DNA from 2 places in the Enterobacter vonholyi genome. Region 1 is predicted to be linked to the other one. Evidence: predicted binding sites of a transcription regulator. Region 1 holds the regulator's gene; the other holds the start of a gene.
What was found. Region 1 encodes CRP, which controls carbon source genes, mostly activating them, when cyclic AMP is high. Its sites were predicted from a motif close to ATGTGANNNNNNTCACAT; they were not measured.
Positions count from the first base shown of each region.

Region 2: the regulator CRP is predicted to act here: its motif matches at 1,126-1,143, upstream of AB3N39_RS01550 (YjcB family protein).

Region 1 is NZ_CP162152.1:4,066,109-4,069,935, forward strand. Features, by position in the region: gene AB3N39_RS19170 (phosphoribulokinase) at 1-414, shown strand, start outside; gene AB3N39_RS19175 (OsmC family protein) at 481-885, opposite strand; gene crp (cAMP-activated global transcriptional regulator CRP) at 1,197-1,829, shown strand; gene AB3N39_RS19185 (YccS/YhfK family putative transporter) at 1,887-3,827, shown strand, end outside.
Region 2 is NZ_CP162152.1:331,488-335,314, reverse strand. Features, by position in the region: gene AB3N39_RS01555 (EAL domain-containing protein) at 1-560, opposite strand, end outside; gene AB3N39_RS01550 (YjcB family protein) at 1,205-1,486, shown strand; gene ssb1 (single-stranded DNA-binding protein SSB1) at 1,550-2,080, opposite strand; gene uvrA (excinuclease ABC subunit UvrA) at 2,331-3,827, shown strand, end outside.

The DNA of each region.
Region 1 (3,827 bases):
GTGGTCCCTATCGTGAACCTGGAGTGGATCCAGAAGCTGACGCGCGACATGAGCGAACGTGGCCATTCGCGAGAGGCGGTAATGGACTCGGTGGTACGCTCCATGGAAGATTACATCAACTTCCTGACGCCGCAGTTCTCCCGCACCCATATCAACTTCCAGCGCGTGCCGACGGTGGATACCTCCAACCCGTTTGCCGCCAAAAGTATCCCATCCCTGGATGAGAGCTTTGTGGTGATCCATTTCCGCAATCTCGAAGGCATTGATTACCCCTGGCTACTGGCCATGCTGCAGGGCTCGTTTATTTCGCACATGAATACATTGGTCGTGCCGGGCGGAAAAATGGGGCTGGCGATGGAGCTCATCATGACGCCGCTGGTGGAGCGACTGATGGAAGGGAAGCAGATTGCGTGAGCATGTTCCCTCTCCCTGTGGGAGAGGGTTAGGGTGAGGGCATCAACACGCACGATGCCCCATCAATCACGCCTCGATCACTTCATACGAATGCGTGATTTTTACCGCTTTCTCCAGCATTAATGCCACAGAGCAGTACTTCTCCGCAGACAGATCCACCGCACGCGAGACCGCCGCGTCTTTTAGTTCTTTACCTGTGACCACAAAGTGCAGGTTAATATGGGTGAACAGACGTGGCGCCTCTTCACGCCGTTCTGAGGTGAGTTTAACCTCACAATCCGTCACGTCATGACGACCTTTTTGCAGAATCGACACCACGTCAATGGCGCTGCATCCGCCTGCCGCCATCAGCACCATTTCCATTGGGCTTGGCGCTTTATCGCCGGAGTTACCGTCCATTAAAATCTGGTGCCCTGACGCGGATTCGCCCAGGAACGTTAAACCTTCAACCCATTTCACGCGCGCTTGCATATTCTTAAACTCCAACGTTGCATTTTTGGTGACAGATTACGCGTGCGTTACATTTCTCGCAATGGAAGGCGACCTGCATCATGCTGAAGCGAGACACCAGGAGACACGCGGCGAAAGCTATGCTAAAACACTCTGGATGCTACAGTAATACATTGACGTTACACATGTATGCAGAGGACATCAAACTTTACTGGCTGCGAAACGTTACGGTAGCCGACTTCCCAGGGTATGGGTAAGAATTCGATTGCAACCCCAGAGTCCGGATGCATTTGATGACTCTGGTGACAGCTTATAACAGAGGATAACAGCGCATGGTGCTTGGCAAACCGCAAACAGACCCGACTCTCGAATGGTTCTTGTCTCATTGCCACATTCATAAGTACCCATCAAAGAGCACGCTGATTCACCAGGGTGAAAAAGCGGAAACGTTGTATTACATCGTTAAAGGCTCGGTGGCAGTGCTGATCAAAGATGAAGAAGGGAAAGAGATGATCCTTTCTTATCTGAACCAGGGCGATTTCATCGGTGAACTGGGCCTGTTTGAAGAGGGCCAGGAACGTAGCGCCTGGGTTCGTGCAAAGACAGCATGTGAAGTGGCTGAAATTTCTTACAAGAAGTTCCGTCAGCTGATTCAGGTTAACCCTGACATTCTGATGCGTCTTTCTTCCCAGATGGCGCGCCGTCTGCAGGTCACGTCAGAGAAAGTGGGTAACCTCGCCTTCCTGGACGTTACCGGCCGTATCGCGCAGACCCTGCTGAACCTGGCGAAACAGCCAGACGCCATGACCCACCCGGACGGCATGCAAATTAAAATTACCCGTCAGGAAATTGGTCAGATCGTCGGTTGCTCCCGTGAAACAGTAGGCCGTATCCTGAAAATGCTGGAAGATCAAAACCTGATCTCCGCCCACGGTAAAACCATCGTGGTCTACGGAACGCGTTAATTCCGCTTAAACGGCGTGCCATCGCAAGGTGTCACGCCGTTTTTGTCTCTACTCCCCATGTGGCGCAGGCTGATCTATCACCCGGAAGTTAACTACGCACTGCGACAAACGCTGGTGTTGTGTCTACCCGTGGCCATAGGCCTGATCCTCGGACATCTTCAGCAGGGCCTGCTGTTTTCTCTCGTACCCGCCTGCTGCAACATCGCCGGTCTGGACACGCCGCATAAGCGCTTTTTCAAACGCCTGATCGTTGGCGGCTGCCTGTTTGCGGGCTGTAGCCTCGCCGTACAGCTGTTACTGGCTCGTGATATCCCGCTGCCGCTGATCCTGACCGTGCTGGCGATGACGCTCGGCGTCACCGCCGAAATCAGCTCGCTGCACGCCCGCCTGCTTCCCGCCTCGCTGATTGCGGCCATCTTCACGCTGAGCCTCGCCGGGAATATGCCTGTGTGGGAGCCGCTGCTGATCTACGCTCTGGGGACGCTGTGGTACGGGCTGTTTAACTGGTTCTGGTTCTGGCTGTGGCGCGAACAGCCGCTGCGCGAATCCCTGAGCCTGCTCTATGTGCAGTTGGCGGATTACTGCGAGGCCAAATACACCCTGCTCACCCAGCATACCGATCCGGAAAAATCCTTACCGCCGCTGCTGACGCGCCAGCAGAAGGTGGTGGATCTCATAAGCCAGTGCTATCAGCAGCTACACATGCTCGCCGCCAACAAGAACCACGAGTATAAACGCCTGCTGCGCACCTTCCAGGTCGGGCTGGATCTACAGGAACATATCTCCGTGAGCCTGCACCACCCGCAGGAGGTACAAAAGCTGGTCGAGCGCAGCCATGCCGAAGCGGTGATCCGCTGGAACGCGCAGACCGTCTCCGCACGCCTGCGGGTGCTGGCCGATGATATTCTCTATCACCGCTACCCCACGCGCTTTAACATGGATAAACAGCTCGGCGCGCTGGAGAAAATCGCCCGCCAGCATCCGGATAACCCGGTCGGACAGTTTGCCGCCTGGCACTTCAGCCGCATCGCCCGGGTATTGCGCACCCAGCGTCCGCTTTATCCCCGCGACCTGATGGCGGATAAGCAAAAACGGCTGCCGTTATTGCCCGCGCTCAAAAGCTATCTTTCTTTTAAATCGTCCGCCCTGCGCAACGCCGCAAGGATTAGCGTGATGCTCAGTACCGCCAGCCTGATGGGCATGGCGCTGCATCTGCCGAAGCCCTACTGGATCTTAATGACCGTGCTGTTTGTCACCCAGAACGGCTACGGTGCCACGCGGGTGCGTATTCTGCACCGGGCGGGCGGAACGATGGCCGGGCTGATCATTGCGGGAGTAACGCTGCACTTCCACGTGCCGGAAGGCTATACCCTGGCAGGGATGCTGGCGATCACGCTGGTGAGCTATCTAATTATCCGCAAAAACTATGGCTGGGCGATGGTGGGCTTTACGGTGACGGCGGTATATACCCTGCAGCTGCTTACGCTCAATGGCGAACAGTTTATTGTCGCCAGGCTGATTGATACTCTGATCGGCTGCCTGATTGCCTTTGGCGGCATGGTCTGGCTCTGGCCGCAGTGGCAGAGCGGGCTGCTGAGACAGAACGCCCACGACGCGCTGGAGGCCGACCAGCAGGCCATTCGCCTGATCCTGAGCGATGACCCGCAGCCGTCCCCGCTGGCCTATCAGCGCATGAAAGTCAACCAGGCGCACAACGCCCTGTTCAACTCGCTTAACCAGGCGATGCAGGAGCCGGGCTTTAATTCGCACTATCTGGCCGATATGAAGCTCTGGGTGACGCATAGCCAGTTTATCGTCGAGCACATTAACGCCATGACCACGCTGGCGCGCGAGCACACGATGCTGACGCCGGACCTGGCGCAGCGCTATCTGCAGTCATGTGAAATTGCGTTGCAGAGGTGTCAGCAGCGTCTGGAGTATGACGCGCCGGGCGAGTCGGGAGACTCAAACATTCTGGAAGCGCCGGAGACGTTGACC
Region 2 (3,827 bases), 730 kb from region 1:
ACCGAAAAGAAAGCATTGGTTACCGTGTCGTACACACCCCACGAGAGAGAATGATCCGCTGACATGACTTCGCTGTATGAAAGCGGATTGACGACCACCACATAATTTCCGCGCTGCATATATGTCATTTTATAGCCAGTATAAAATGGGGTATCGCGATAATAATAGATAGCGACGTCAGGTTTACGCGTGTAATTAGCGACAGGAATGGCGTAGGGATGATCCGGTGTAAAAACGGTCGAACAAAGAAAATTCTGACCTTCAGCGTAAATTAAATCGGCGACAAACAGGCGGCCACGAACAACGTTCAGCATATATTGACGGTGTCCCGGCGTGCAAAGCTCACCCTGATATTTTTCAGCCTCGTCCCGGGCCAGCTCAACCTGTTGAATAACCAGCTCTGTTTTGTCTAAAGCCAGTTCAGCAAATGTGCGTAGCTGTGCGCTTGTTTCAGACACGGCGCGTAGCTGGGCAAACCATAGGGCAAGCATCACCGGCAGCATAACTACCATGATGATCCCTACCACCCTGAGCATTTTGCGCCGCGCGCTACGATTCATTTCCCGCCCTATATCCCTGCATGTTGTACGCCTGTAGTAATGAAGGCCGGATGCTTTGTTAAACAGGTGATTACGTTGCATGAATCATGCAAAGTTAGCAACTGACTTTTAGTATTAAAAATCTTAAATTTCGTTATGACGATAATATTTTCCCGTAAGTTAAACTGTAAGTATTCGTTCCGTTTCAATTAAGGGAAATAATTATCCAGCCCGCCGGGGCCGACGGAAAGATAACACAACAGACGATCGTTGATTAAGCCAAACGTCTAACAGCATGAAAAAAGTACAACATCGTCATGACGTTTTATGCTATTTGCTCCAGGTACTGTGTTTGTTGATTTATAAATAATCGGTCTTTACCACACTATTTTCAGTAATGGCGGAGAATAACGCCCCTGTTATAAAAACCGAATTTGCGGTATCCCCACTTGCCCGACGGGCGTTTCCGGCACGTTGTGGGTTCATCTCCTCATGCGCCGAGGCTGGTCCTGCCTACAGAATCGCTTTTCCTGGGGAATAAAATCCTCTTTTTTGATCGCACAGGCACTGGCGAATAAATCATCAATTGTGATATAGTTCACACATATTTTGTAACGAGAAACACTGTTTCATTCAGTTCGTCTGATTTGTAGAGGATGGGTTTTATGGCAACCATTACTACCAGCATGGTTCTCATGCGCTGGCCTTTGTTAAGTGCGGTACTGATGTTTTTAGCCAGCACGCTGAACATTCAGTTTCGTAAATCTGACTATGCGGGTCTTGCTGTCATCAGCACCCTGCTGGGGCTGGGTGCGGCCTGCTGGTTTGCAACGGGTCTGCTTGGTATCACCCTGTTGGATATCGCTGCCGTCTGGGAAAACATTAAAGTGGTGATGGTTGAGGCGATGAGCCACACGCCGCCAGACTGGCCGATGGTGATTACCTGATCCCTTACGGAATAAAAAAAACCCAGACGATGGTCTGGGTTTTTTGTTTTTAGCACGCGGAAATCAGAACGGAATGTCGTCGTCGAAATCCATTGGCGGTTCGTTAGACGGCGCCGGAGCAGACTGCTGCTGCGGACGAGACTGTGCGCCGCCGCTGAACTGGTTGCCACCCTGCGGCTGCTGAGGCTGACCCCAACCGCCCTGCTGCTGGCTCTGACCGCCACCTGCAGGTGCGCCACCGCCCTGACGGCCACCCAGCATCTGCATGGTGCCGCCCACGTTGACCACTACTTCAGTCGTGTACTTCTCAGCACCGGACTGATCGGTCCATTTGCGGGTACGCAGCTGGCCTTCGATATAGACCTGAGAACCTTTACGCAGATATTCTCCGGCCACTTCGGCCAGTTTGCCAAACAGCACAACACGGTGCCATTCGGTCTGCTCTTTCATCTCACCGGTCGCTTTATCACGCCAGGATTCGGAAGTAGCCAGCGTAATGTTGGCAACTGCGCCACCACTCGGCATGTAGCGTACTTCCGGGTCCTGGCCCAGATTACCGACGAGAATCACCTTGTTTACGCCTCTGCTGGCCATGTTCGTGTCTCCTGAATACGTTTCTTAATAGTGTAAACGCGCGAGTGTACCATTTCCATGCTGCACTTTGATAGTTGCGTAGCACGTTCCAGAGTTCTCCCGCAACTCAACATTGTTACACAGCGAATCAGAAAATGCATTCCAATACTGTATATTCAAACAGGTCAAATTGTGTCATAATTAGCCGTTTCTGACAGCCGTTTGTCCTTCAAACAAACCAGGCAATCCGTGTTCCAACCGGGAAAGGTGAATGGATAAGATCGAAGTTCGGGGCGCCCGCACCCACAATCTCAAGAATATCAACCTGATAATCCCTCGCGACAAACTCATTGTCGTGACCGGGCTTTCGGGGTCTGGCAAATCCTCACTGGCTTTCGACACTCTGTATGCCGAAGGACAGCGTCGTTACGTTGAATCGCTCTCGGCGTACGCTCGTCAGTTCCTGTCGCTGATGGAAAAACCGGATGTCGACCATATTGAAGGGTTGTCACCTGCTATCTCTATTGAGCAGAAGTCCACGTCGCATAACCCGCGCTCAACGGTCGGTACCATTACCGAAATTCATGACTACCTGCGTCTGCTGTATGCCCGCGTGGGCGAGCCGCGCTGCCCGGACCACGACGTCCCGCTGGCGGCGCAAACCGTGAGCCAGATGGTCGATAACGTGCTGTCGCAGCCGGAAGGCAAACGCCTGATGCTCCTTGCGCCAATCATCAAAGAGCGTAAGGGCGAACACACCAAAACGCTGGAAAATCTGGCAAGCCAGGGCTATATCCGCGCCCGTATCGACGGCGAAGTGTGTGACCTGTCCGATCCACCAAAGCTGGAGCTGCAGAAGAAGCACACCATCGAAGTGGTGATTGACCGCTTTAAGGTGCGCGACGATCTCGCCACGCGCCTGGCGGAATCCTTTGAAACGGCGCTGGAACTCTCTGGCGGTACGGCCGTGGTCTCCGACATGGACGATCCAGAAGCGGAAGAGCTGCTCTTCTCCGCCAACTTTGCCTGCCCGATTTGCGGCTACAGCATGCGCGAGCTGGAACCGCGCCTGTTCTCCTTTAACAACCCGGCGGGCGCGTGCCCGACGTGTGACGGCCTGGGCGTGCAGCAGTATTTCGATCCGGATCGCGTGATCCAGAACCCGGAGCTGTCGCTGGCGGGCGGGGCCATTCGCGGCTGGGACAAGCGTAACTTCTACTACTTCCAGATGCTGAAATCGCTGGCAGAACACTACAAGTTCGACGTTGAAGCGCCGTGGGCCAGCCTGAGCCCGAACGTGCACAAAGTGATCCTGTTCGGTTCCGGTAAAGAGCACATCGAGTTCAAATACATGAACGATCGCGGCGATACCTCCGTGCGTCGCCACCCGTTCGAAGGGGTGCTGCACAACATGGAGCGCCGCTACAAAGAGACTGAATCCAGCGCGGTGCGCGAGGAGCTGGCGAAGTTCATCAGCAACCGCTCCTGTGCCACCTGTGAAGGAACGCGCCTGCGCCGCGAAGCGCGCCACGTGTTTGTGGAAAACACGGCGCTGCCGACCATCTCAGACATGAGCATCGGCCACGCGATGGACTTCTTCAATAACCTGAAGCTCTCCGGCCAGCGCGCGAAAATAGCCGAAAAAGTGCTGAAAGAGATTGGCGATCGCCTGAAATTCCTGGTGAACGTCGGCCTGAACTACCTGACGTTATCCCGCTCGGCAGAAACGCTCTCCGGCGGTGAAGCGCAGCGTATACGTCTGGCGAGC